Regions from separate parts of the Paenibacillus sp. FW126-R14 genome, predicted to be linked through region 2. Evidence: predicted binding sites of a transcription regulator. Region 2 holds the regulator's gene; each other region holds the start of a gene.

Region 1 (7,355 bases), 140 kb from region 2:
CGGTATTCGCAGTCAGTGACGATATGGCTGTCGGAGCTATGAATTGCGTACACGATCACCAGCTGAAGGTGCCCGACGATATATCCATTATCGGTTTCGATGGCAGTCAACTGACGGAATTGGTTCGTCCGAGGTTAACCTCCATGGAGCAGCCGATTCATGAAATGGGGAAGCTGACAGTCGAAACATTGATCCAGTTAATTGAGGATCAAGCAGAAGGTCCGAAAGACGATTTGATACTAGGACACAAGCTTGTCGAACGCGACAGCTGCAAGGCAATCTGCAAAGCGGATTAAACAGGGGCAGAGCAGTCCTCGGATTAGATAGCTACGATTAATATAATCGGGAGCTAATCGGAATGATCTGGTATCGATACCAGAAATAAAAGGAAGAGGGGCTATCGCATATGGCACAAAATGTTAAGTTTCGTGAGGATGGATCTTTTACAATTGTACAATTTACGGATTTACATATCGGCGGTGACGAGAATAACGAGAAAGATTTGCGAACGCTCGCTTTGATGAAAGATGTGCTCACCGATGTGAAGCCGGATTTGATCGTTCATACCGGCGATCTGATATCGAGCGGCGGGGTTGCCGACCCTCAAGCTTCGTTTCGGCGGGCGATTTCTCCTGCGATTCAATCGGGCATCCCTTGGACGCATGTATACGGCAATCACGATGCCGAGGAGAATGTGACGAACGAAGAGCTTATGGACATTGCTTTGGAATATGATTCCTGCTACTCGCAAAAGGGTCCGTCCGAATTAACCGGCGTAGGCAATTACATCTTGACGATTGAGAGCTCGCAATCAAGCAAACAAGCGGCTGTGCTTTATTTCCTCGATTCAGGAGCAATGGCGCCGAAATCGATCGGCGGCTATGCGTGGATAGCGGCCGATCAAGTGCATTGGTATAAGCAGCAAGCTCTTGCTATTAGAGAGCGTAACGGGGCTGCGCTGCCTGGACTTGCTTTTTTTCATATTCCGCTTCCTGAGTACAACGATGTATGGGAACTGGGTAAAGTGAGCGGCATGAAGCTTGAGAAGGTGTGTTGTCCAAAGCTCAATAGCGGGTTGTTTGCGGCGATGGCTGAGATGGGGGATGTGATGGGAACCTTCGTAGGTCACGATCATGACAACGACTATTGTGGGAACCTGCACGATATTCAATTGTGTTTTGGCAGGGTCACTGGCTACAACACATACGGAATCTTGCCTCGAGGCGCACGCATTATTCGTCTGCTGGAAGGTCAAATCGTATTTGATACATGGCAGCGGTTGGATGATGGGAGTATCCTAAAATGAAGGGATGATCCGAATTGGCACTTGTTTCCGATCCGGCTGTGTGGCACATCGATCATATGGAGCTTGCGTTTCGCTTAATTATTGCCCTTATATTAGGGGGACTCATCGGATTTGAACGGGAGATGGGAGGACATTCCGCAGGATTTCGAACCCATATTCTCGTATGCATAGGATCTGCAATGATCGTCCTTTTGTCCATTTACGGTTTCGCCGAATTTGCAAATGAACCGAATGTCAGACTAGATCCGGCACGTCTTGCGGCTCAAGTGATCAGTGGGATCGGCTTCTTAGGCGCCGGAACGATTATGCGAACAGGATTTTCCGTGTCGGGACTGACAACGGCTGCTTCGCTTTGGGTGGTTGCCGCAATCGGTTTATCGGTGGGAGCAGGATTTTATTTCGGAGCAGCCATTGCTACAGCGCTCGTAGTCATTTGCTTGTTTTTCTTGAGCAAGTTGGAAGCCGTATTCTCCAAAACAAAAATAAGCCGTGAAATTATATTGAATATTCAGCAGGAAACGGCTAAGCTTCATTATATTATCGATCAAATGAACAGTTATGGCATGCGTATTAAAAAAATCGTCATCGAAACAGGGGAGGCAACCTCTATGAATGAGCGGCTTAATCCGGTGAAGATCCGTTTGCAAATTAAAATGAATCAACCCAAACGTTTTGAGGAAGCGCTCGCATATCTGGCCTCTTTAGAAGGTGTCCTTGGTCTGGAGACCGTATCGACTTCTTTTTAATCGCGAATTCTAGAAAGGTAGTGTTTACTCTATGGGGTTTCAATTTCCAATCATTACAGCTCACTGCGGCAGCATGAACACGCTTGATCACACGCTGCATGCCGTGCAAACAGGGCTTCAGCTTGGTGCAGATGTCGTAGAGGAAGACATCCGAGTGACAAAAGACGGCATCCCGGTGTTGGCTCATAATGATGAATGGGTTTCCGCTGAAGGCTCGAAGTTGTCCATCTCACAAATGACCTACGAACAATTAAGAGAGTTTCAGATTGAAGTCCATCATGGCAATCAACGCGAAACCATTCAAATTTGCAGTTTGGCAGAGATGCTTCCGCTAGTCAAAGCTGCGGGGAAAATCGTGAATTTGGATTTGAAGGTGGACGAGAGTATTGAGCCGGTAGCTGCATTGGTAAAGCAGCTTGACATGGCAAGCCAGGTTTTCCTATCCGGATGTAAGATAGATCGTGCTTTGCTTGCCAAACAGTCCAACCCGGAATTGCGAAAATTGCTGAACACCGAAAGCGATCTTTTCAAAACCCTATCGTATACGGATGCCATGGTAAAAACCTGCGAGGATGCTCTTTCAGCCTCCTGCTTTGGGATCAACATTGAACATACCATCGTTCGCCAAGAATTAGTGAATTATGCAAAATCCTTAGATCTTCCAGTTTATGTATGGACTGTTAATGAAGAAGAATTGATGCGTAAGTATGTAGAGTTGGGCGTTGCGTCTATCACGACACGAAATGTTGCAGCGCTGGTGAACTTGAAGCAGCAGATGGGATTGAGTGTCTAAGTTTGCATGTGAGCCAAATTACGAAAAGGAGAGCCGAAGAAGCTCTTCTTTTCGTAATTTAGGCATGTATGATTCTCGTACGGAAGCCCTTTCAGAATCTAAGGAAGCTTATACACCTTTATGGAGCTGATCTTATCATTCCAGCCGCCAAGAGACGGGGCATCCGCCGTGTACGTATTCATACTTCCTTGATAATTAGCATGCTCAAATACTTCAACTCGATAGGGGCCTACAATTTTGATGGAAGAAACAGCATCATGGCCAACGGAAGTCAACCCCATATCGGACTCATTCTGTATGAAACGAACGCTTTTTCCTTCAAAGTTGCTATGTTGATAAACATAAACGCCAGGTTCATCCTCCAATCGTTGAACACGGAGAGACGAAACCCTGTTATCGCCAATTGGAAGGGACACAATATTGGAATTGCTTGCATTCAAAACAGATTTGGTTCCTTGGTAATTCGAATTCTCGTAAAGCTCAACTTTATATGGCCCAACAATCTTAACCGAGCTAATCGTGTCATTGCCTATTGTATAGTCCGTTAAATTATCGGCTTCTCCCAAAAAGCGATTTACCCTGCCATTATAGTCGGGGTGCTCGTATACGTAGACGCCTTGATCCGTGCCATCCGGATCCTTGTATTTCATGTTCAGTCGTTTAATCACATTAACGATATCGCAATTATTGAAAAAGTCAGTCATGACGATGTTAATTCGCTGGTTGGTCCAATTGCTTTGTAAACCATCCATAGCCACTGTATTCGCTGCGCCTGCCACATCAGCGATGCTTGTTGTTGACACGGTAGTTGGCGTTACGACGTTTTGCAAAACATGAAACATGTTCGGGTAATTGCCAGCCGTATTCACTTCAGATTGAAGCGCTTGCTTCATCGCTTGCGAGTTGCTTTCGTTCACCCATTGCGAGCGCATGAAGTTTTTGCGATTCCATATCCAAGATTCATTCATAAAGGGGCTCGGAACATCTTTCCCCGTTTCATGCGTAGTCGGTCCTGACCAATAGTTATGATCGCCATAAAGAACAAAGACCCGTTTGTTTTCGCTCCAAAGCTGCCCGAGAGTTACATTTACTCCGTAAGTGTTTGGAACGAGCATATTCCCCAGGTGATACTGAATGCGGTCTTTTAAATAGGTATAGCTGTTCGTGTTCATTTCATGGAAATGTTGAAAATCCAGCACAACAATTTCTTTGGAATTGGCATTGAGAAAGTCCTTCGTCGCCTGCAGGATATCTTCCACATATTCGCCATAGAGTCCGTGCATAGTGCGGAGCGCGTTATCCTGTTGATGAAGGGTTAATCCTGAAAACCAGAAATTAGGTCCTACGCGTAAATCGAGGTAACGGACACCAAGATTCAATTGATCGGAAACCTTGTAATCCTGGGCTCTGGACTTATTTTTGAGCGGGGCGACTTGCACGGCATATTGGGCCCATTCACGAGGATTGATAATATCGGGAGCTACGGCACTATCGAAGCCGGACTCATTAAACACTCCGGTTCCGGAATCATGTGTGCCTGGTAAGATGACATCTCTGATTGAAGTATTTGCAAAGTTGGGGTTCATATTGTTGACTTGTTCCATCCAGTTGCGATTGGAGGTTGAATTATACTCAGCATGTGCTGGCACGACAGCAGTAAGTGCAATGCTAGAAATCAGGGCAATCGCAGCTAGAGCTTGGGAAGTAAGTTTCTTTAAGCGCATGAAAGATCGACTCCTTTGTCATAAAAAGTGATTTTTCAAAACCGTTCAATATGGTATCGATTCCATATCGAGCATTATTTAATCCATCAGCATTCCCCCTCGTTGATTGTTGGTTGATTGATACAAGGTAATCTTATTTGATTCAGGGAGCTGCGGTCAAGATTATTATTTTTATATGTCTAGACATCTTTTCGGGAAAAATGCATAATAAAAATATAACGTTGTATAGACATCGAATGATAGGGTATGAAATAAGTTGAAATGAAGGTGAAACAGTGAAGTTGATATATGAGACAGCAGGAACTTTATCGTCTGCCGATACGCAAACCCACCGAAGATACCGTTTTCTTGTTTCTGAAAATTGTAAGCGTCTTACTTTGATCTTTGATTATTTTCCAAGCTTTTTGGAGGATGAGGAATTGTCAAAGCAAATGATCCTGGAGGGACAAGCGAAATATGAAGAGCATTCCGAACCTATTGCGTTAGATAGCTGGAGAAAATTTTTGCCGCTAAAAAATTTGTTAACGGTTTCACTGGATGATGCCGTAGAGTTCCGAGGAGCATGTCATCGAAAAAGTGATTCGCAGAGATTATTTATTTCAGCTGAGGAGGCTTCTCCGGGATTGATGCCAGGGCGTCTCATTGCCGGGGAATGGACCGTTACATTAAGCTTTCATGCTATCGTCACGGAACGATGCGAGTTTAAACTTGTGGTGCGGGAAGAGGTGGATTGCTTGTGAGCAAGGAGTGGCTGCCTTATGAACTGCATACGCATACGTATCACAGCGACGGAGAGCATTCATTATTTGAATTGGCCCGAAGCGCCAAAGAGATCGGCTTGTTTGGCATAGCGATGACCGATCACAATACGATGTCTCCGCTTTTGGAATGTGAAGAGGTGCAGCAAGAACTGCGGATCCATATTGTTCATGGTATGGAATGGACGACATTTTTCGGACATATGTTGATCCTTGGCATTACCGATTATGTGGATTGGAGAGACTTGGGGATTAAAGATATTCATGTCGGGATTGAGAGGGTTCATCGGCAAGGGGGGATTGTCGGCATCGCTCATCCTTTTCGCATAGGCAGCCCCATGTGTACCGGATGTTACTGGGAGTATGAAGTAACGAATTGGCATGACGTCGATTATATGGAGGTTTGGTCGTACACGCTGCCTTCCATTATGACAAGCAACCAGAGAGCTTATCGGATGTGGACTGATTTATTAAATCAGGGCTATCGGATTACCGCCGTTTGTGGAAGGGATTGGCATATTTCCTCCAAAAAGACGCAGGAGCCGGTAGCTGTAACTTACTTACAACTGGAAAAGCATGAGTTTCATGCCTTAAATACTGATAAAGCGGTCGTTGAAGCTATTCGAACCGGTGCTGTGAGTGTTACGATGGGACCGCTTTTGTTATTTACGATGGCATCCGCAGCAGTGGAAAGGGTTATTGGTATAGGGGACGAGGTGCCTTCAGCGCACAGTCATCAGATATGGGAAGCTGCTGTTGCTCTGGATATGACTGTACGAGCCGAACATTGGTCTCTAGATGACCAGCAATTTACGATTGTGCTTATTGGCAATTTAGGCGTTATGGCGGAGCGGACTGTTGCTGCTCCTGGATTTTCAATGTCCTGTTCCGTTCCAACCGCAGGGTTGATTTGGCTGAGAGCGGAATTGTATGGGGTAATTGCAAATTGCAGAACGATGATCGCTTTCACGAATCCGATCTTTTTCCAGGCTGAATAGGAGAACTGATGGTGAAATTTCCCTCTAATTTGACTGCAGAACCTCATCAGAATCAGGTGTAAATTTTAGATAGGCGCCTTCATCATGAAGGTGTTTTTTTGTTCCCTCGATGTTTCCTCGAAACACGGATAGGACTTGAAACACTTGTAGCCACTCCTCAAATGACTGTAAGATAAGGAACTATGATATAATTAGGGGTGGATTACATTTGGAGAAATATAAGTTTGATCGGGAGCGAACTATCATTGAAGATATTAGTCATTGCTGAAAAACCGGACATGGGGCGAAATATTGCTTCCGCAATAGAGCCTAAAGCCAAAAATCTCAGGTCCTATTTAGAAGGTGAGCACTATATTATCACCTGGGCGATCGGACATCTGATCGAGCTGGCCGAACCTGATCAATATGATGAGAAATATAAAAAGTGGAACATCAGCCATCTGCCGATTATCCCGGATGAATTCAAGCTGATTCCCAATCCGCGGACGTATGATCAGTTGAAAGTGATTGCGGACCTTGCCAAGAGGTGTGACCAGCTCGTCAATGCTTGCGATGCGGGGCGGGAGGGTCAGCATATCTTTTCGCTGATCCAGCGGCATCTTGGGCTGAATCAGCCGGTGAAGCGCTTATGGATTTCTGACTTGACGTCAGAAACGATTCGGAATGGCTTCGCAACGCTCAAGGACGGGGCCGAATATGAAAATTTAACGCGTGCCGCGCGCTCGCGAAGCGAAGCGGACTGGCTCATTGGCATGAACGGCTCGCGGGCTTTTACGACGAAGCATAATGTCCTGCTATCCGTCGGCCGCGTTCAGACACCGGTGCTTGCTCTCATCTATGACCGCCAGAAGCAGATCGAAGCCTTCTCCTCGCTTAAATTTTACGAGCTCGAGGGGCACTTCACACAAGGGGAGACCACATATCGCGGCATGTGGCAAGGGGAGCGCTTGACGGATCAACCGAAGGTGGAGGCATTAGCTGCCAAGGTGAAGGGGAAGCCGGCCCGAATTATTTCCTATGAAGTCAAGGA
Region 2 (7,355 bases):
TCTTTAATCAATTTAATCCCTTCAATCGTTTCCACGGCGGAACCGATGTACTGCGGATCGCCTGAACCTACAGGGAACATGTTCGGATCAAAAATGATATCCTCAGGATTCATCCCGTATTTCTCAGTAAGCAGCTCATACGCGCGCGTTGCCACTTCAATCTTCGCTTCACGCGAGACAGCCTGCCCGCGCTCGTCAATGAGAATACAAACAACGGCTGCCCCATATCTATGGATGAGCGGCAAAATCCCTGCGAATTTCGTCTCGCCATCCTCCAAGTTAATGGAGTTGATAATGGCTTTGCCTTGCGAATACTTGAGGCCAAGCTCAATAATGTGGTCATAGGTCGAGTCGATCATCAAAGGCACTTTCACCTTTTTGACGACCTGCTGCATGAACTCTTCTATTGCATAAGCTTCATCAATGTCTGTATCCTGCAAATTGATATCGATGACGTGAGCACCGTTCTTCACTTGATTACGGGCGATTTCGGAGCCTTCTTCAAATTTGCCCTCTTTAATCAGGCGTTTGAATTTACGCGAACCCGAAATATTCGTACGTTCCCCGACCATGATCGGCCGGTTTTCAGGCTCGATAAATAACGTTTCAATGCCTGAAACTGCGGGTAAATGAGTACCGTATTCCGTTCTTGGCTTAAACTGGCTCAGCGTCTCGGCCATGGCACGAATGTGATCAGGCGTCGTTCCACAGCAGCCACCGGCAATATTCAGCCAGCCCTGCTCGGCAAATCCGGCCATTTTCTTCGCCAATGATTCCGGCGATTCATGATAATGTCCGTTCTCGTCAGGCAATCCGGCATTCGGATAACAACTGATCGCCGTTTCCGCAATGTCCGATAGCGTCCGAATATGATCCCTCATAAATTCCGGACCTGTCGCACAGTTCAATCCCATCGAGATCGGCTTCAGATGTTCGAGTGAAATATAGAACGATTCAATATTCTGACCCGCTAAGGTTGTTCCCATCGGTTCAATCGTGCCCGAAATCATAATTGGCAGCTCAAAGCCCAACGTCTCAAAAGCTCTGCGAATACCGATGCTTCCTGCCTTTACATTCAACGTATCTTGGGAAGTTTCTAAAAGGATGGCATCTACCCCTGCTTCGCACAAAGCTAAAGCTTGCTGGTAATAGCTCTCTTCCAGCTGATCGAACGTAACGCCGCCCGTTACTGACAATGTTTTGGTCGTTGGTCCCATCGCACCTACGACATAACGCGGCCACTCCGGCGTTGAATATTTATTTGCAGCTTCAATAGCCAGCTTGGCTGCTGCAAGATTCAGTTCACGGTGACGATCTTGTAAATCGTATTCGGCAAGAACGACACTTGTTGTACCAAATGTATTCGTTTCTATCATATCCGCGCCTGCGGCGAAATAAGCTTCATGAATCTTACGGATCACATCCGGGCGTGTTACGCATAAAATTTCATTACAGCCGTCTAAATCATCGCCTCCGAAATCATCAGCGGTTAAGTTCTCCTGCTGAATCATCGTACCCATGGCGCCATCGAGAATCATGATTTTTTTCTTTAGCTGCTCTTGAATCGGTGGTTTGGACATGAAATGACTCCCTTTCGACTTATCCTAAAGCGATAGAAAATAAAAAATCGACAAATTATGTTAAGATTTAGTGTAACAGAATACGGCTTCTATGAAAAGAATATGAATTATAATAAATACCTATCGGTTTTATCGGATAAATTTATGTTACCTCATCGACAGCTCACCTGATTTACACTATAATACAAGTATATTTACTTAGAAAGAGGGATGCTCCATGGCGCAAATTAGAATTCGCAACACCAACGAACGAATCGAAGGCGAAGAACAAGTCAAAGCCTTCTTGGATAGCCAAGCTGTCGTTTATGAACACTGGGATGCCAATAAGCTTCCTGAAGCCCTTCGTGAGAAATTCGTGCTTAGCGATGAAGAGAAAGCGGAAATCATAAGCACTTATGAGCCGGAAATCCGTGATTTAGCCGCAAGACGCGGTTATGAAATTTGGGATGTTATTTCCCTTTCCGACGCTACGCCGAACATCGAAGAGCTGCTCAAGAAGTTTGAGCAAGTTCATACGCACACTGAAGATGAAATTCGTGCCATCGTTTCAGGTAAAGGCATTTTCATCATTAAATCCGAAGAAATCGGCTATTTCGATGTTGAGCTTGAGCCGGGCGATGTGATCTCCGTTCCTGAGAACACGAACCACTTCTTTACATTGATGGACAATCGCCAAATCGTTGCCGTTCGTCTTTTTATCGAAAAAGATGGATGGGTTGCTTATAACGTAGATGACCCTGCATTCATTAAAGCTTAATCAATCCTTTTAGACAAAAGCCCAACAGCGCTGGACGAATCGTCCTGTCAGCCGTTGGGCTTTTCATTATGCCGTATTAAGCATTTGCGATAATCGGTAAAATTTCTTGCAAGCGAGATACTTCGAAGGCTGGGACAATCTCGTCTCCGCTTTGCAGCCCATGATGATTGATCCAAATATTGCGCATGCCTACACGTCCGGAACCAAGAATATCCGTCGTTAATTTATCGCCGATCATGATTCCTTCTTCCGCCTGAATGCCCAACAGCGCTAAAGCATGATGGAAAATTGAAACATCCGGCTTGCCTACGCCAAATTCACCTGAAATGACAATATGATCAAAGTAGGAAGAGATAGCTGGAACGCCGGCTAACTTTTCTTTTTGCAGATCTGGCGAGCCGTTCGTTAGAAGGAGCAGCTTGTAGCTTCCTTTCAAAGTATCGAGAACACGGAACGTTTCCTCATACACGAAAGGACGCTTGCGGCGTTCTGCAGGAAAAAGCTCTCCGAGCTTATAGCCTAGCTCCGGATCTTCGATCCCGAGTGAACGAAGCCCGCGAGTCCACGATTCTGTTCGATAGCCAGGTGCCAACTTCTCCAGCTTGCGAAAATTCTCATCTTCACCTTGCGTAAAATTGGCCCAAAGTCCTTCAAACGGGTTAATGCCAATCATTTTCGTAAACGCAAACGTTTCATAAGATTCGTATAAAGCACGAGCTTCCTTACGAACAGCTGCTTCCAGCTCTTCTGGATTCACTGCCGCGTGTTTGGCTGCTTCCGCACAAGTCGCTTCAAAAGCTTCCTGCACACTACGGTCATCCCAAAGCAGCGTATCGTCCAAATCAAAAAGTACAGCCTTCAACGTCATCATTCATTTCCCCTTTGAATGTTGTCTCTATGTGAAATCGCAATTACTCTTCGTCCGTAAACTTGATGGAATCAAGTTGAACTTTAAGATTGCCACGGAAAGCCTCAATATATTTTTTTCGCAGTTCGTTGCGTTCATCGATTTCCTTATCCGTTAAACCAACGGTTTTCGCTTTGCGAGCAAGCTCGTTGATACGCTCGATGTTCTTCTCCATACTGTCACTCATAATGATCCTCCAGTTCAAAAATTCAATATGAGTATTACTTTGCCATCCCTCTAGTAGAATGTCAAGAAAACAGCAAAAAGAGACATAGGATCTTCCCCCAGCCTCTCTTCGTCTCTGTGTCTATGTTATTCAGTCATGTTGGCTGAAGTTTATGGGAGTAATAGAACTTGTCCTTCTTGTAGGGAACTAGTTGTCAAATGATTCTTCTTCTTCACCTTATCCATATAAGAACGAATGCTGTCTCCATCCTTCTTATGCTCTGCTGCAATGTCCCACAGCGTATCGCCTGCTTGAATGACGACTTGTTCTTGAACGGCGGCCTTAGAAACCGTTGGAGCAGCTGCATTGTTGTTTGTCGGAGAAGATGAAGCCGCATAAGCCTGCACCATGGCTCCAAATGAGAACACCGTTCCCAATATTGCGGCTATAAATAGGAAACGAATGAAAGCTTTCGTATATCGTTTATTTGATGTCATCCCTTTGGATGCGGCCGTAGTTCTATGAGGTGTGCTTGAATTGTTAGTGTGTGAGTAAGCCATGTACATGAGTAATCATCCCCCAAACATTTGTTCTGTTTTTAGAATAACACGAACATATGTTTGAGTCAATGCAAATCTCGAACTTATGTTTGTACGAACTCGGGTTCTATGTTATACTTTGGGTAATGATTCCCAGTATTGGAGTGATAACTATTGAGTAAGATTTCGCAGCGTCAACAAGCTATTTTGGAATACATTAAGAACGAAGTGAAAGATAAGGGTTACCCGCCTTCCGTACGCGAAATCGGCGAGGCCGTTGGACTAGCCTCCAGTTCAACCGTTCACGGGCATTTGGAACGTCTTGAGAAAAAAGGATTAATTCGTCGAGATCCTACAAAGCCTCGTGCCATCGAGATTTTAGGTTTGGACGGTGCTGAAACTCATTTCGCTGTCTCCGTTGCGCGCGTTCCGCTCGTAGGTAAAGTAACCGCTGGGGTGCCGATCACGGCAACAGAGAACATTGAAGACTACTTCCCTCTTCCGGTCAGCATGGTAGGAGATAACAACGTGTTTATGCTGAGCGTTATGGGCGACAGTATGATCGAAGCCGGTATTCATAATGGAGATTATGTCATCGTCAAGCAGCAGCAAACTGCGAACAACGGAGACATCGTTGTCGCGATGACGGAAGACGATGAAGCAACGGTCAAACGTTTCTATAAAGAAAAGGACCACATTCGTCTGCAGCCGGAAAACTCAGCATTAAAGCCGCTCTTATTGAAAAACGTCACCATTCTTGGCCGTGTCATCGGATTGTTCCGGGATATGTAACAGGTATGCATAAAGCACCGAAAGGACTTTGTCCTTCGGTGCTTTTTTAGCTTCTATTGTGCGGAGTGAGTTGTGCGTGCTCGGGAGACGGCTTCTTTAACGGCAGATAGTGGTACGCGGTGCTAAGGAGGGAGAACAGTGATCCGCTATTTTGGTGAAAACCAGGGATTTGATTGTTGGGAGGGAACTACTGACCTCTATTTTGCTGTTGTCGGCGGAAATGCAGGTCCCGGAGGCAAATAAGCCCCTGTAGTTCCGCTCATAGTGAGAAACAGGCAAAACGGGCACAAATAAAGCCTTGTAGTTCCCAAAACAACAATTTGTCTCAATAAGTACGTTATAGCAACATTTGCAAGCCATCATACGTTAATCTAAAAAAAGCCATCACACGGAGGTTATCCAATTGAAACTACACTTGGTCATATTTCTTGTTATTTCAGTGCTGTTAACCGCATGCAAGTCCAACGAACAGCCGCCTGCATTAACGAGCAAGAAACTGTATGAGCTTTATCCCGGTGATCTTACGAAAGTGGATACTATCGAAATCCGCAGCGGCTCCACCGGTGAGCTCAAAACATTTACGGAACGAGACCAGATTCAGCCTTGGATCCAAAACGTTCGAGATATCACCTTCGTGCCCGATCCGAATCAAGAAGGCCGGGTAGGATTTCTCTATAACGTTTCATTTTCCGAAAACAAACAGGTCAAGTTAAGCTTTTCTACGAACAGCAGCGGCGGTCATTACTATTTGTACAATGAAGATTTAAAAAACAGCTTTCAAACTTTATTTGATAGCAAATAGCACATAGCAGTTAAGTTTAAGCTAAAATGCTAACGCCCAATTGCCTCCACCGAAAATAGGCTCAGTAGAACCATCTTGCAGAACGCCGTCAATCTCAAGATCGGCAGTCCCAATCATGAAATCAACATGAATCAGACTCGTGTTCCCGCCATGCGCTTTCAGCACTTCGCTGTTCATAGTGGCCCCATCTTTGATATTAATCGGATAGCAACTGCCTAAAGCCAAATGACAGGATGCATTCTCATCGATGCCCGTGTTATAAAAAATACGATTCATATTAGAGATCGGCGAATCATATGGAACAAGCGCAACTTCACCCAAGAAACGAGCACCTTCGTCCATATCCAATAACCGAGCCAAATGTTCATAACCGACTTCCGCCTTATACTCCACCACTTTTCCATCCTCGAATCTGAAGGAAAACCGATCAACTAACGCTCCATTGATATTGAGCGGCATCGTGCTGGATACTGTTCCGTGAACACCCGTCCGTTTCGGCATGGTAAAAACTTCCTCAGTCGGCATATTGGCAACGAATCGAATCCCGCTTGCATTCGCTTTATCTCCGCCGAGCCAAATATGGCCTTCTGGCAGCTCCACACGCAAATCGGTCCCCGCAGCGCGGTATTGAAGAGCGAAATATTGTTTCTCGTTCAACACTTTGCGGATACGCTTCAACTGCTCAATATGAGCTCGCCATGCGCTCACCGGGTCATTGTCATACACGCGATTGAACCGGAAAATAGCGTCCCACATCGCATCCACCCGCTCTTCTTCAGGAAGATCCGCATAAACTTTGGAAGCCCATGCGGCGGTCGGCGCTTTAATCAAGCACCAACTGAATGTGCTTGTTCTTACGTATTGTTGGTACTTTGAACGAGCAGTCGCCATGGCCTTAGATGCTCTTGAGATGATGCTCGCATCAATTCCGGCATACAAGTCCGGGTCAGGAACTTTAATGTTCAACAAGGCTCCGCCATTCTCAACAAAACGTTCCAGCATATCGGTGTACCACACGGGATAATAGTCAAGAGCGTCGTCATGGGCTGACTCCAACCGAGTGCGCGTTATGACGTCATCCTGCCAATTGACCTGCACATAGTTAGCCCCGGCCTCATAGGCTTTTTTAACGATGAGTCTCGTCAAATCCAAACATTCCATTGGCGACTCAATCATTAGGTCCTGACCTTTGGTCAAATTAACTCCGATTTTCACTACTAATTCAGCATATTTTTCCAAGTTCGTTATGAAGTTGTCCATTCGCTGTCTTCTCCTTCGCATGAAAAAGCCCATCAGTTCAGGCAACTCCTGGCCACTGACGGGCTTTCGTATCTAGTTGTTTAAACGCTGCAGATTCTCTTAATACAGGGAGAGATACTGATCACTTTCCCATTGGTGAACTTGTGTGGGTTCAAGTACTATAGTTCCATAATATAATAATATGCTACTAAATACCAGCAAATAAACGCCTAGCCCATTTTTGTATTTCATGTTGATTTCTATAATGTAAAATATTTTGGGGCATTTTAGGTGCAATTATGGGGGCGCTCAGTGAAACCCAAAGGGTTAAGTCACTGTTCTGTAATGTCCATTTTAGACGTTAATCGCAAATAAGCGGACTTCTTCATCTGTACCCTCATATCGGATCATGCTTTCAAAACGCATCCCTAGTTTTTCTAATAGTTTGGCCGAAGCATGATTATCTTCAGTGGTAATAGCCACAATGCGTTTTAACGCTAAAACGGATTGCGCATAACTCATCACTGCGGAAGCAGCCTCAAAGGCGTATCCTTTTCCCCAGAACTTAGGAAG
Region 3 (7,355 bases), on a different contig from region 2:
ACGACCTCTGGACCTGCGAACGTCGTGACTTTGCCTCCCGAAACTTTTCGAATGAGATGATTGCGGGTATCCGCAATGAGAATACTGCCGTCAGGCAGCTGAACGACACTCCCGGGAGCACGAAAACCGGCTTTAAACGCATCTCCGTTAATATCTTCAAAATCACCGATTCCCGCAAGCGTCGTGACATTCGACATGATTTGGCCATTGCTGGAAAGCAGCGCATCCGCTGATAATCCTGCCGCCCAAGCTGACGAACCTCCCCATAATGCTGCAACAGCCAGAGAGGAAACGAGTATATATTTCAAAGGTTTCATAGGTTTCTCCTTTTAAGATGATGAAGTGAAGATTAAACCCTGAGATCAGGCAAATTCACGATGATTTCAGAATTTCCGGCAACCTCTACTTTTTGTACGTCAGAACCATTTTTATGAATAATAACCACTTTCTCAACTTTAATTGTGTAAGGAGCTGTCCCTGTTTGCAAAGAACGTCCATTCATAGGGATTGCAACTAAATTTTTCTCCCCATTTACTTCAATATTCGCCGCTGAGCCAAAGTTAGTTACCGCATATACAAGCTCATTCTGTGTTTCACTCGGAAATTGTTTAATGTAATCCGCACTTGAAGCTGCATCGAAGATAGCTGAGTTGCTTCCCCATGAATTCGCTTTGAAATTAATATTCGGACCATAAGTTACGTGCAGCTCTACCCCATAAACGGAGTTATCGCCAATGAAATCACTTAAATTCACATTCAGTAGAAAATTACCCGAGGTGCTAACTTCACCATGGCTTAAGCTTAATCGTGGCGTTGGAGCTTCCGGATTCCTAAATTTGATTTTAAATTCACCGGAATTTACATCTGCGTTCGCTCCAGTAATTTTCTCTTTGGCGATCGTAACAGAAGCATTGGTTACATCATCGGCAGATGTATGTGCGATAGCATTTCCATTAAAAGCAACCGTAATCTTCGTATTGCTGTTTCGAGTTACTGAAGCAGTCAATCCTGCCGGTAGATGATTAACCGTAACACCCGTGCTCATATCCGAAGCAAATGTGCCATTTGCCAGTGTAATCACTTGCGTAGCGGAGATACTGCCATCATTCGCAGGCGATTCTTCAATAACTGGACTTTCCACACTGAGTGTTGGCGGCGTAGTTGGCGTCGAAGGCGTCGAAGAATCTGACCCCGATCCGCCCGATCCTGAATCTTGCTGTTTTTTCTTCTCTTCAATCAATTTAATCTGCGCTTCCAGCTGCTTCTTAACTTCAGCTTCTTTCTTCTCACGCTCAAGCTTGTTTTTCAACTTCTCAGCTTCAAGCTTTTTCAACTTCTCTTGCTTCGCTTTCTCTTTCTCCGCATCAATACCCGCTGTTTTATCTAAATCTTTGACTGTGCTTAAGTCTAATTTTCTACCTTGCTCGGAAATCTTCTTATTCGTTTCATTGATCAGTTTATCCATCGCCGAGCGGTCGATCTTGTTGTCCGCTAGCGCTTTTTTGGCAACATTTCCGATTAGATTATCGAAATTTTGTTTCACCTTTTCGAGCTCTTCTTTGCTCTTGATGACCAGATTTGGATCAATGGTTACTTTGCCTTCCGCAAGCTCCTTCGCTTTCTTGGCAATAAACTCATCGTTTTCCTTATCGATTTCCGCTTTATTAAGAATGAATTCCCTAATGACTTCCGGCGAAGCTTGGCTAATGAAATCATCCAGGTTTAGGAAGTCTACTTTCAGCGACAAATCTTGTGTTTCATCTCTGGAATCAAGCGAGATTTGTTGTGTTGGGTACAAGTAGGTAATGCTCGTCTTCTGTTCAAAGTCCTCGCCAATCGTTACGGTCGATGCGGAAACCTTCCCTGCTCCAACGGCCATCTTGATGCTTCCTGTCACCGGATCAACCATTACAAAGAACTGAGTTCCCCTTACTCCCATGACGGCAGTCGGCGTTTCAACTTCAAATTCATCATTAGAACCAGCTAATGACTTCACCTTAACCCACATGGAACCGGCCCATACTTTCAGCTTCGATTTCTTTTTCCCGTCAGCGGAATTCAGGTCCGACACGTTGATCTCGGCATTTTCGCCTAAAGTTACATCCGCATCCCCATTGCTCAAATTAAGCGTCACAGAAGAATTAGCCCCCGTATACACGGTATCTCCTTGATTTAGACTCATATTTTCATAGGCATCGTACGATTGGGAACCACCGCCTTTTTTGACGGTTACCTCTCCCGATAGTGACGCCACAACGGCCACCCGAACGGTTTTGGCGTCGGCCGGCTTAGCAAGCAGTCCCGAAATTAAACTGAGCACCAAACTCAGGCTTAAACATAATGAGACAAATGATTTCTTGGACATCCACATCTTGATTTCCTCCCCAGTTTCCATCCTTAAAGATTCCCGATCACTTCGTACACAGCAACGGGTTTTTCTTTCCCTTTGACCTTAATTTCGCCGATTGACTCGATGACAAAAAGGTCTTTCACACGCTCATAAGTCTGCTCGCTAATGAGAATTTGACCGGGCTTGGCATTGGATTCCAAACGCGCCGACAAATTCACCGTATCCCCGATAGCCGTGTAGTCCAATCGCAAATCCTCGGACCCGATATTCCCGACAACGGCAGGTCCGCTATTGATGCCGAGTCCGAACTTGACGCCGATCCCGTACTTCTCGATCAATTTCTGTTCCAGCACATTTGCCTGCGACTTCATCTCAATCGCTGCGCGAACAGCCATTTCCGGATGATTGTCATACTCAATGGGAGCGCCGAACATCGCCATGACGCCGTCGCCTATGAACTTATCGAGGGTTCCGTTAAATTTGAAAATAGCTTTTGTACATACGTCCAAATATTCATTAAGCACTTGGATAACCTGCTCAGGCTCCAACCGCTCAGACATCGGGGTAAACCCGCGGATATCGACGAAAATGAGGGAGATATCCTTCCGGCTGCCCCCAAGCTTAACATCCTCACCGGACTGCAGTAATTCATCGACGACGGACTTGGAAACAAACCTTCCGAAAATCCCTGTTACCCGGTTGCGCTCCTTGCGTTCCTCTAAGTAATGACTCACTAATGACCCTATGTAAATAGCAACTAAAGCGAATTGCGGATATACAAGCGGAGCAAACATGGACCCTGCAATATAGAAGGTTAACCAAACGCCGCCATAGAGCAAAAACAACCCTATAAAAATAAGAAGCGCCGTCTTCCCTCTGAATCTCTCAAATAAGAAAATAGCAATCAATGAAACCAAAAGAATAAGGCCGATACCGGCAGTCTTGCTCATGTCTTTGTAAAATTTGCTTTCCAGCAATGTTTGAATCATATTGGCATGTATTTCAATTCCAAACATCTTAACGGAGCTGATAGGCGTAGGATATTCATCCTGCATCGCTGTGACGAAAGGCCCAACCAGCACGATGCTTCCCTGTAGAGGCAATGGATTTTTGCTATTCAACACATCCACGAACGAAAGCATTTCGTAGCCGGTAGCCGCATCTACTTTCTGTCTGGGCAGCGTAAAAAACTCGGTCGTTACTTGATTTCTCTCATTCGTTGGCAGAACGGCGCTGCCGCGCTTCCACTCACCTGTCGCGTCGTCTCTCTTAACTTTCTCTTTGTCGTCAAGAACTAGATTGGCAAGCGCGACACTGAATGCCGGAATGTAAGATCCGTTCTCGTCCGGCAGCCCGACAGGCAGTTTGCGCGCCTTTCCATCCTTGTCAACAAATACGTTAATATGCGCCATTTGCTGTCTGTTGGTTGTTAAGGTTGAAGTTGGATAGTCGACTTTCTCAGGCACCAAATCTCCTGCTTGCTGTTGTTTGGAGGGATAATTGATTTGGACGGGCAGGATGATATTCTGATACTTGGCCAAGACATCAGCCAAAGCTTTATCGTCGGCGGGGTTTTTCGAAGGTTCGGCCAAGACCACGTCTATGCCGATAGCGGCTGCGCCGGATTGCTCCAGCTTTTCTATCAATTGCGCATACGTTGTACGGTCCCACGGGAACTTCCCGATCGCTTTTAATGACTTCTCATCAATCTTGATAATTTTGATTCGATCCTCGGGCTGACGCTCTTCAACTGACTTCGCTTTACGCAAAACATCTTGAAGGGGCCCCTCGACAAAATAAAATAATCCGCTCGAATTCACCGTGTAGAAATATGTCGATAACAGCATGAGGACAAGTCCTGCTGCCAGCGACTTGATCCATTTCTTTTTACCCATAAGAGCCTCCCTTATGTATACTAGCTTCATTGTAAGATGGAGGGAAACAATTGGCAATGAAAGATTACAAATAAATACAAATTGTAGCAAAAAAAAGCTCGGCCCCTTGGACAGGAACCGAGCTTTTTCGACATTTTTATGATTAGTTAAAAGGTGTATCCGCAACTTTGATGGAGTCTGTAGGGCAGCCATCTTGTGCATCTTGCAGATCATCGAACAGATCTTCAGGAATTTCAGTTACCCCTTTGTTGCCGTCTCCATCAAAAATCACTTCCGCCAAGCCTTCATCATCGTAATCATAGATGTCTGGTGCTGTAGCTCCGCAAGCGCCACAAGCAATACAAGTATCTTTATCAACGAATGTATACTTTGCCATAGTTTAACTCCTCCTCAATTTATCCTCATTGTAAAATATAATATAAATGAGGACAAAGTTCAAACCTTAAAATTGTTCTCCCTTAAAATACCTTTCAATAAAGTCCGCTAGAGCGACAATGTCATCTAAATCAAGGCTTGGCAGTGTTGAAAAATAAGAATCTAGCACCTCCACATGCGATGCAATCGCTACGGGCTCATGCCCCAGAGCTTGAATGATTGCACTCTGCTCCATTGTACGAAATACAGCGATCTTTGGATGCTTTTCCTTCTTAAATCCTTCAACAAATACATAATCCAAATGGTCGAAAGCTTCGATCTGTTCTTGCAAATCCGGCATCCGCCTTTTCTCGTAAATATGAATGGCTTCCGGAGAGATCGTCACAACGGCTTCTGCGCCGGACTGCGCAAAAATTGTAGAATCCGCGCCGGACGCCTCTTTATAATGTCCATGCGCATCATGTTTAATTACCGCCACTTGTTTGCCGCGGCGCTTCATTTCTACAACCAGCTTGGCGATCAGGGTCGTTTTGCCGCTGCCCGAATAGCCGGCAAAGCCCATGCAATGTGCCATATGCTCCTCACTTCTCCTCTTCTTTATGAAGCGGATTGTTCTTTAAGTGGTCCATCTGCAGAGAAGTCCCTCTCGCCTTATGATTTCTAATAAATGCGGAAGGATCGTCGCTCATCATCCCTGCGGTCAGAATCGCATTTTCCCCAAACTTGTCCCGCAGTCCATCCATAATCTTATTCAGACTTTCACGCTTCGGCTGCTTCTCATAGTCAAATAAATCAAGCTGCACGAACGTTTCTTCCTTGCTGGTCAAATTTTGCAGGGTGATACCCAACAGACGAACAGGGTTGCCATCGTCCCACTGGTGATCGTAGAGCTGACAGGAAGTTCGATAAATATCGTCCATATGCTCTGTCGGCGTAGGCAAAGTAACGGATCGCGTAATCGTTCTCATTTCCGGATCGCGGATCGTAATTTGAATGGTGGACGCCATCAATTCCTGCTTGCGAAGCCTTCTGGCTACCTGATCCGCAAGATTTAAGAAAACCCGGTGGATCTCTTTTCGATCGATATAATCCCGCGGCAGCGTGGTCGTATGACCGATGGATTTGCTTTGTTCCTGCTCGGGATTAACAGGCGAGTTGTCGATGCCGTTAGCCGATCGTTTCAGGTGCGGACCCATCACGCCGAAAAATTTGCTAAGCAAAGCCTCATCGCCAACCGCCAGTTGACCTATCGTGTGAATGCCGAGCTTTGTGAGCTTTTCAGCCGTCTTTTTCCCGATTCCATATAAATAATTGCACGGCTTGTCCCACAAGACAGCGGGTACATCCCGCAAGCGCAAAACAGAAATTCCGTTTGGCTTCTTCATATCCGAGCCCATTTTAGCTAATAATTTATTAGGCGCTACACCAATGGAGCAGGGCAGTTGAAGCTCGTTCATAATCCGTTGTTGGATCGCCCCCGCGATTTCCAGAGGCGTGCCGAACTGCTTGGAGCCCGTAATATCTACGAAGCATTCATCAATTGACATCGATTCGACCATTGGCGAATAACTATATACAATTTGCATAAAACGCCGGGAAAAACTACGGTACAATTCAAAATCCGGACGGATAAGCACCAAATCCGGGCAAATTTTCACAGCCTGTCTAACCTGCATGCCTGTCCTAATCCCAACGGAGCGCGCGGCATAAGAGGACGTAACAATAATTCCCCTGCGCAATTCGACGCTGCCCGCGACCGCAATCGGCTTTCCTTTATATAGCTCGGGCTCAACCGCCTCATGCACCGAACAATAAAATGCATTCATATCGATATGCAAAATGACTCTGCCTTGTTTGGGATAGTGATGCTCGACTTTCCTCATTTCACAATCCCTCCCGTGTTCAAAAGACCTAGATTAGAGCCATTTTCAGCATACAAAAAAATAATGTTTCAAGCAAACGCATTTTTGATGTTATGATGTCTTTACCCGTAAGATTATGATATAATCGTAAATTATACATTAGCGCTTTAAAGCAAACACACTAGCTTTTCTACAATCACCCATGTCACTTTGCCAGCTTTTGAAGGAGGAACCCATGCCAACATCAGTGAAAATCTTCGACACCACATTACGAGACGGAACCCAGGGAGAAGGCATCAGCCTATCCGTAGAGGATAAAATTAAAATCGCCCGCAAGCTCGATGAACTTGGGGTTCATTATATTGAAGGCGGCTGGCCGGGCAGCAACAGCAAAGACATCGAATTCTTTGAGCGCGTCCGTGACATGAAATTCACCAACGCGAAAATCACCGCCTTCGGAAGCACTAGACGCAAAGATTCCATCGCTGCGGATGACATTAATTTGAACAGACTTGTAGAGTCAGGCGCACAGGTAGCAACCATCTTCGGGAAGTCATGGGACTTCCACGTTCATACAGCCATTCAAACGACGCTAGAAGAAAACCTGGCTATGATTTATGACTCCGTGCTTTATTTGAAAAGCTGCGGCTTAGAAGTCATTTATGACGCGGAGCATTTTTTTGACGGTTACAAAAACAATCCCGAATACGCTCTGCAAACGATCAGCAAAGCCCAGGATGCCGGTGCCGACTGGATCGTGCTTTGCGATACGAACGGGGGCTCGCTGCCCAGCGAAGTAACAACGATCGTGTCAGCGGTTAAGCAGCATGTTTCCACACCAGTCGGCATTCATGCGCATAATGATTGCGAATT
Region 4 (7,355 bases), on a different contig from region 2:
TATACATGCCCAGCCTGGCGAAATGCGCGGTCATGCGCGAGCCGACACCAAACATTTTGCTGACAGGCTGCTTCCATAAGTTTTCCTCTACGGCGGACGGGCGCAGCGTGAAGATGCCGCTGTCACTCTTTTTCGCCCAAATATCGGTTGCAATCTTCGCCAGTATTTTATTCGAACTAATGCCGATGCGCACTTTCACTCCCGTTTGCTGCAGCACCTTTTGCTGGATGGTCATCGCAATCGTATCCGGGTCGCCGAAAATAGGCAAGCTTGCCGTAACGTCCAGAAACTGCTCATCAATACTGAAAACCTCAACAAGATCGGTAAATTCTTCGTATATTTTGGTAATTGTCAGCGAAACATTAATGTAATGCTGCATCCGCGGACGCATAACGACCAGATCGGGACATTTCTTGAGCGCTTCCCCCAGCCGCTCGGCCGTGGAAACGCCAAATTTCTTGGCAATGGGACAAGCCGCTAGAACAATGCCGGATCTCATAGCAGGGTCGCCTGCGACCGCTACCGGTTTATCCCTGCAGCCCGGATGATCCGCTTTCTCTACGCTTGCGTAGAAGCTCTGACAATCCGCTAGGAATATCGTCCGCTCCTTTCCTTTGCTCACCGTAATCCCCCCCGCATATTCATCAGCGTCGTCATCAGTTCTGCCTTGACTAAGCTGCGAAGCATCGTGAAATGATGGATATAGCCCCTGACTTTGTACTCTACGTTAATACCTAATGAATTCATTTCGGTATGGATCACTTTAATATCTCTTTTCTTCATAACGCTCTTAATGCTTTGTAATTGAGGATAAATGGCGGTCTCCACCTCTCTGAGGTAAAAAAGAATATGATTGTACACAATTTTATCCTTATAAACCTTAAGTTCCTCCATATCCCTTGCCAACATATCAAGCAAAATAGGCAGCAGCGTATACTCCTTAATAATTTGAACATCCTCTTCTGTCTCAATTCTTGCATGAACACTCATATTTTTCACCACCATATGCGAACATATATTCGTGTTACTTATTATATACCGAACACGTATTCGTTATGCAAGTGGTTTTTTCAGGAAGTAAGGATAAACGACTTCGTCGTCCTTTCAGGACGAAAAAATACCGCCTGACCAGGTCGTTGAGACCCTGCAGGCGGTATTTTGGTTATCGAAACATGGCCCATAGTCTAATTAAGTGAAAAGCGTTGGAGGGATCGATTTTTTGGCTAAGAACGAACTCCAGGACTTGATTCGCTTGGCTTCCGGTCAGCTTCTCATCGAGAATTCCGGCAGCAAGCCCGACAAGGCGCGTGACCTTCGTGCGATTTTGCAAATCGGCTTTCGTGACGCCTTGAAGCAGCATAGTTATGCGCTCCTTGACCTCCGGGTTTTTCAATTTGAATTTGACCCGCTCGATCAACGCAGGCTCGATGCCGTACTGCTGATAACTCATGCCCATGTTCGTACCTCCGATATCCCGTCATGCTTCTATATCTATGAGGGAACGAACACAAACTTGCTACATATAAATAGTGATCAAAATGACACACAGGCAATTTAACGCCACAAGCAGCGGGATGCCGATAACGAATGAGGTGTGCTTGGTCTTATGCCGCCAGACCCGCATGCCGATCCAGCCGCCGATTCCGCCGCCGAGCGCAGCCAGCAGGAAAAGCCGTTTCTCCGGAACTCTGCGGCCGCCTTTCTTGGCTTGTCCCTTGTCGTGTCCCATTTCTATAAAGGTAATGATATTCATCAGCAGTAAATATACAAGAAAATAAGTCAAATTCAGTACACCTTCGTTTCCAAAATAATAATAATCATGAGACTACTATTATCTTAAAATCGAATGCGGGCGCGGTCAAATGTTTATTTATACCTTACAGTAACTTACAATAACTCCAGCTCCACAACCGTTGCTCGCTTATCCGGGAGCGGATAGCTGAAGTGCTCCGGTCTGGCGAAACTAACGAACGCGTCGTCCGGGTACTGTGCAGCGCTCCAAGGACGGTTTAGGAAGAGCTCTGAACCGTCGGAGAGCAGCCTTGCTTTCTTCACATTGCCGGCGAGCCCATTCAAGTTAATCGGGCCGACGCTTTCCTCGAACAAGTGGGCATACAGCAGATTGCCCTTTTGCGTATATCTGCCCCATTCCGGCTTAGGCCAATCGGCTTGCCCGCAGCCGTAAATGCTGTTCCCATTTTTCTGAATCCAATCGCCGATCTCTGCCAAAATGTCCAGCGTCTCCTTCGGAATCTCGCCAAGCGCATTAGGACCCACATTCAGGAGCAAATTGCCGTTTTTACTGACACATTCCACCAGTTTCCTGATGACCGTAGTCGGGGATTTATATTGGAAATCCTGGGCGGCGTACCCCCAGTTATTATTCAGCGTGATGCAAGCTTCCCATGGAATCGGATTGCCCTCGTGATCCGTTACGCCTTGCGGCGGAATGATTTGCTCCGGTGAAGCGAAATCGCCCGAATAGCTCAGCGGATTGTTCGTGTAAATACTGCCGCCCTCTTCGCCGCTTGCATCCAATCGGTTGTCGACGACGATATGGGGCTGCAGGGATCGAATCATCGCCATCAGCTCGGCTGCCTTCCAGGTCTCCCCCTTCATGTTATCGTAGGAGAAGTCAAACCACATCACATCCAGCTTGCCATAGTTCGTCAGCAGCTCTTTCACTTGCCCGTGCATATATTGCAGATAACGATCGAACGTCTCCGGATTTCTTGCATAGCTCTCCTCATTGCGCATCGGATGAATGCGGTCGCCGTAAGCCGGATAATCCTCATGATGCCAATCGATTAACGAGTAATAGAGCCCCACTTTCAAGCCTTCCGCACGGAACGCTTCAAGAAACTCGCGAACCAAGTCCCGACCGGCCCGTGTATTCGTTGATTTATACGTTGTGAGAGCGCTGTCAAATAAACAAAAACCGTCATGATGCTTGGCCGTCAATACCGCATATTTCATGCCTGCTTGCTTTGCGGCGCGTGCCCATGCCCTAGGGTCATAACGGACAGGATCAAATTCATCATAGTACGTCTGATAGTCCTCTACCGAAATGCGCTCAACGCTTCGCACCCACTCGCCTCTAGCCGGAATCGCGTACAGTCCCCAATGAATAAACATCCCGAATCGATCTTGCAGAAACCACTGCGTGCGCTCTGTTCGTTCTTGAATAATCGGATTCTGGTTAGTCATTTCCTACACACCTTTCGCCATTAAAATGAAATAGGTGCTCCAAGTCCTTTGAAGAACTGTGAGTCCACTTAACCTCTACGTTTCATTCTACTAAGGCTGCGCCGCAATAAACAGATACGAAACTAACCTCAATTAGCATATAATTAACATTCTGCCTGCGGCATAGAGGGATAAAGCTGTGTGCGGATAAAAGGATGCAGGCAGCAAAAAAACGCCAGGATCAACGACTGACAGTTGCCTGCAATCCATCCCAGCGTTCTTATAAGTCTTTCCAATTAATCCAGCACTTCGCTATCGAAAATATGGGCACGCTCCAAGTAAGCCCTCAGCGGCATGAAGGACGCCCCGGTCCAGAACGAGGAATCGCCGACGAGCTCTGCGGCATCATCGCGCGCCTGCTCCATGACCTCGAAGTCGGCCATCATATCCGCGATGCGGAACTCCGGAAGCCCGCTCTGCTTCGTGCCGAAGAAGTCCCCCGGACCGCGCAGCTCGAGATCGCGCCGGGCGATCTCGAAGCCGTCGGCGGTGTCGGTCATCGCCTTCATGCGCTCTTTGCCGACCTCGGTCTTCGGGTCGGCGATGAGCACGCAGAAGGACTGGTGCTCGCCGCGCCCAACCCGCCCGCGCAGCTGGTGCAGCTGCGACAGGCCGAAGCGGTCGGCGTCGTAGATGACCATCAGCGTGGCGTTCGGCACATCCACGCCGACCTCGATGACCGTGGTCGACACCAGCGTCTCCACGGCCCCTTCCTTGAACGCGCGCATGATGGCTTCCTTCTCCTGCGCGCTCATCCGCCCGTGCAGCAGTCCGATCCGCATATGCGGGAAGTGCTGCTGCAGCTGAATTTGGACATCGATGGCATTCTGCACGTCCAGCTTGTCCGACTCTTCGATGAGCGGACAAATGACGTACGCCTGCCGTCCTGCCGCCACCTCGCGCTGGATGAACCCCAGCACGCGCTCCAGCATCGCATGCTGGACGGCATACGTCTTGATCGGCTTGCGCCCTTTCGGCAGCTCGCGCAGCGTCGACACATCCATGTCGCCGAAGGCTGTAATCGCCAGCGTGCGCGGAATCGGCGTCGCCGTCATCGTCAGCACGTCGGGGTTCATCCCCTTGCGCCGCAAAATGCTGCGCTGGTTCACCCCGAAGCGGTGCTGCTCGTCCGTCACGACCAGCCCCAGCTGGCGGAAGTAGACGTCCTCTTGAATGAGCGCGTGCGTGCCGACCAGCACGTCGATCATGCCCATCTGCAAGGACGCGAGCAGATCCCGCCGCTGGCGGTCCGTCGAGCTGCCTGTCAGCAGCGCAACCTGCAGCCCGTAGGGCTCGAACAAGCGGTCGAGCGAGCTCTTGTGCTGCTCGGCCAAGATCTCCGTCGGCACCATCAGCGCGCCTTGGTAGCCGGCTTTGACCGTCGCGTAGAGGCCTATGGCCGCGACGATCGTCTTCCCGGCGCCGACATCGCCTTGCAGTAGCCGGTTCATGCTGTAAGGCTGCTGCATATCGTGCAGGATTTCGCCGACGACCTTCTTCTGCGACTCCGTCAACTGGAAGGGGAGCGCGCGCACGAAGGCGCGGACAGCAGGCAGATCCACCTGCTGCTGCACCCCGTCCGCGCGGCTGCGCGTCACGGCGCGGTAAGCCTGCAGCTTGAGCTGGAACAGGAACAGCTCCTCATACACCATGCGCCTGCGCGCCTGCTTGCCTTCCTCCACACCGCTCGGCGTGTGGATGACAGCCAGCGCCTTGCTGCGCGGCATAAACCCGTACCTGCCGGTAAGCCCGGCCGGCAGCACTTCACTGATCATGGCGCTGTACTGCGTCAGCGCCTGCTGAATAACCTTGCGCATCCACTTTTGCGTCAGGGAGCCTGCAACCGAATAGACCGGCTGAATGGTGCCGGTATTCGAATCGCCTTGTCCGGGAAACTCGGAATCGGACACGCTCATTTGCCTGCGCTTGCCATCCCATTTGCCGGTCAGAATAATCTCCTGCTGCGGCCGCAAGCGGTCCTTCAAAAAGTGGCGGTTAAACCACACCGCCGTCAAGAGAAAATCATCGACCATCACCTTGCAGGATAGCCGGGATTTGCCGCTGTAGCGCTGGAGCACCGGCTCCCCGATGATATACCCTTTCACCGTGACGCGGTCGCCGTCCTTCACGCCCGCGATATCGCGCACCGTATAGTCCTCATACCGGAACGGCACATACTCCAGTAAATCCATAACCGTAAAAACGCCCATGGCGTTCAGCTCAAGTGCCTTTTGAGCGCCGACTCCATGGACTTCGCGTACTGCAATTTGATTTAAATCCATCGCTTACACCGTGCTGACGAACGCTGCGATCGTACCGGGTCCGGCGTGTGCGCCAATGACAGGCCCCAGTGTGATATAGTCCACTTGCTGCACCTCAAATTGCTGCATAATGGCTTCCCGCAGCAGCTCCGCGCCTTCCAAATTGTTTGCATGGGCAATATGTAACCGGGGAATGCTGCGATCAGGCACGTCTGCCGCGAGCAGCTCCAGAATGCGCGCGATCGCTTTCTTTTGACCCCGGACTTTATCAATAGCCGCCACTTCCCCCTCGCGATCGATGGAGAGAATGGGCTTAATATTCAGCAAAGAACCGAACAGCGCGGACGCTTTGCCGATTCTTCCGCCTTTTTGCAGAAATTCAAGCGTATCTACGAGGAAGTATATGTAAAAGTTCTCTCTTACCTTTTGAACGAGCTCAATAATCTCAGCAGCGCTTTTCCCTGCCTTGGCCGCTTTCGCAGCAGTGATAACAAGCGCGCCGATGCCGTAGGAAGCAGAACGGGAATCGTACACATGAACCTTGCCCGCATGCTCCTCCAGCATCGTGGAGGCCAGCAAAGCCGACTGGTACGTCCCGCTCAGCGCAGAAGATAAATGAATCGAAATGATTTCCGTATCCGGCTCTTCCAGCAAACTCTGATATAAGTCCAGAAACTCCGCAGGAGACGGTTGTGAAGTTCTGGGAAAATGAGGTGACGAGGTCAGCTTCGGATAAAATTCCTCGGAGCGCAGCGTCACCGTATCTAAAAATTGCTCATCTCCAAAATGAATCTTGAGCGGCACCATCTCAATGTTAAGCTCTTGCCTAAGCGAAAGCGGTATATCGGCCGTGCTGTCCGTTACAATGCGTATAGTTGTCAACAGGGCTCACTCCATTTCCCGAAATTCATCCACCGCGGGGATGATCGTTTACTCTACAGAGAACAGGTACGCGTACAAAGGCTGTCCGCCGGGATGAAGCTCGACTTCAATCTCCGGATAAAGCGCCTGAATGAAAGCCTCCAGCTCTTCCGTTTCCGCTTCTACGGCGTCTTCTCCGGTCAGGATCGTCACGATCTCGCTGCCTTCGTCGATCATTTCTTCCAGCAGCTTTTTGCAAGCGTCCATCAGACTCGGCTGCGAAGACACAATCCGGCCGTCTTGAATACCGATAAAATGCCCCTGTTTGATGTCGATGCCGTCCATATTCGTGTCACGAACAGCGTACGTCACTTGGCCGGACTTCACGCGGCGAAGAGATTCCTGCATCGCTTCCGTGTTCGTCTTGGCATCGGCTTTCTCTTGAAACGCCAGAATAGCGGCAAGACCTTGGGGAATCGACTTCGACGGAATTACAATCAAGGTTTTGTCGACCAAATCAGCAGCTTGCTGCGCGGCCAAAATAATGTTCGAATTGTTCGGCAGAACAAAGATCGTTTCGGCCTCGATGCTGTTCACCGCGTTCACGATATCCTCCGTGCTTGGGTTCATCGTCTGTCCGCCAGACAGAACGACATCGACGCCTACGCTCGAGAAAATCTCCGTAATGCCCTCACCCAAAGCGACCGCAACGAAACCATACGGTTTATCCGGTGCTGGCGCGGCCACGGCGGCCGGAGCAGAGGCTTCGTAGCCTTCCGCGGCCATATCTCCTACTATATGTGAATGCTGATCGCGCATATTTTCAATTTTGATGCGGCTGAGTGCGCCGTAATTCATCGCTTGGTTCATAACTTCACCGGGATATTCCGCATGAATATGCACCTTCACCAGTTCGTCATCGGCGACGACGAGCAGCGAATCCCCTAGCTTGCCAAGCTGCTCGCGAAATTTGCTTTCGTCGAAAAC

Evidence for each region. Region 2 encodes LexA, which represses DNA repair genes until DNA is damaged. Its sites were predicted from a motif close to CGAACATATGTTCG; they were not measured.
Region 1: a site for LexA is predicted at 6,539-6,552, ahead of AC3WRW_RS08605 (type IA DNA topoisomerase). Genes of this name have one in related genera too.
Region 3: a site for LexA is predicted at 6,577-6,590, ahead of AC3WRW_RS05190 (DNA polymerase IV). Genes of this name have one in related genera too.
Region 4: a site for LexA is predicted at 1,009-1,022, ahead of AC3WRW_RS15460 (YhjD family protein). Genes of this name have one in related genera too.

What each region holds. Positions count from the first base shown of each region.
Region 1 covers NZ_JBYTBS010000009.1:27,762-35,116, reverse strand. The annotation lists gene AC3WRW_RS08640 (LacI family DNA-binding transcriptional regulator) at 1-296, shown strand, start outside; gene AC3WRW_RS08635 (metallophosphoesterase family protein) at 407-1,306, shown strand; gene AC3WRW_RS08630 (MgtC/SapB family protein) at 1,363-2,052, shown strand; gene AC3WRW_RS08625 (glycerophosphodiester phosphodiesterase) at 2,084-2,845, shown strand; gene AC3WRW_RS08620 (peptidase inhibitor family I36 protein) at 2,944-4,569, opposite strand; gene AC3WRW_RS08615 (hypothetical protein) at 4,845-5,309, shown strand; gene AC3WRW_RS08610 (CehA/McbA family metallohydrolase) at 5,306-6,325, shown strand; gene AC3WRW_RS08605 (type IA DNA topoisomerase) at 6,571-7,355, shown strand, end outside.
Region 2 covers NZ_JBYTBS010000009.1:166,906-174,260, forward strand. The annotation lists gene metH (methionine synthase) at 1-1,580, opposite strand, end outside; gene AC3WRW_RS09275 (1,2-dihydroxy-3-keto-5-methylthiopentene dioxygenase) at 1,798-2,337, shown strand; gene AC3WRW_RS09280 (HAD family hydrolase) at 2,414-3,205, opposite strand; gene AC3WRW_RS09285 (DUF896 domain-containing protein) at 3,249-3,431, opposite strand; gene AC3WRW_RS09290 (LysM peptidoglycan-binding domain-containing protein) at 3,581-3,907, opposite strand; gene lexA (transcriptional repressor LexA) at 4,124-4,741, shown strand; gene AC3WRW_RS09300 (hypothetical protein) at 5,145-5,543, shown strand; gene AC3WRW_RS09305 (aminopeptidase) at 5,565-6,803, opposite strand; gene AC3WRW_RS09310 (GNAT family N-acetyltransferase) at 7,137-7,355, opposite strand, start outside.
Region 3 covers NZ_JBYTBS010000005.1:115,659-123,013, reverse strand. The annotation lists gene AC3WRW_RS05215 (NHL domain-containing protein) at 1-317, opposite strand, end outside; gene AC3WRW_RS05210 (FecR domain-containing protein) at 350-2,371, opposite strand; gene AC3WRW_RS05205 (CHASE2 domain-containing protein) at 2,398-4,245, opposite strand; gene AC3WRW_RS05200 (ferredoxin) at 4,388-4,621, opposite strand; gene mobB (molybdopterin-guanine dinucleotide biosynthesis protein B) at 4,688-5,194, opposite strand; gene AC3WRW_RS05190 (DNA polymerase IV) at 5,202-6,503, opposite strand; gene cimA (citramalate synthase) at 6,718-7,355, shown strand, end outside.
Region 4 covers NZ_JBYTBS010000021.1:81,820-89,174, reverse strand. The annotation lists gene AC3WRW_RS15465 (DNA polymerase IV) at 1-622, opposite strand, end outside; gene AC3WRW_RS15460 (YhjD family protein) at 619-990, opposite strand; gene AC3WRW_RS15455 (stage VI sporulation protein F) at 1,163-1,450, opposite strand; gene AC3WRW_RS15450 (DUF1294 domain-containing protein) at 1,517-1,783, opposite strand; gene AC3WRW_RS15445 (alpha-L-fucosidase) at 1,888-3,207, opposite strand; gene recG (ATP-dependent DNA helicase RecG) at 3,483-5,528, opposite strand; gene AC3WRW_RS15435 (DegV family protein) at 5,532-6,389, opposite strand; gene AC3WRW_RS15430 (DAK2 domain-containing protein) at 6,438-7,355, opposite strand, start outside.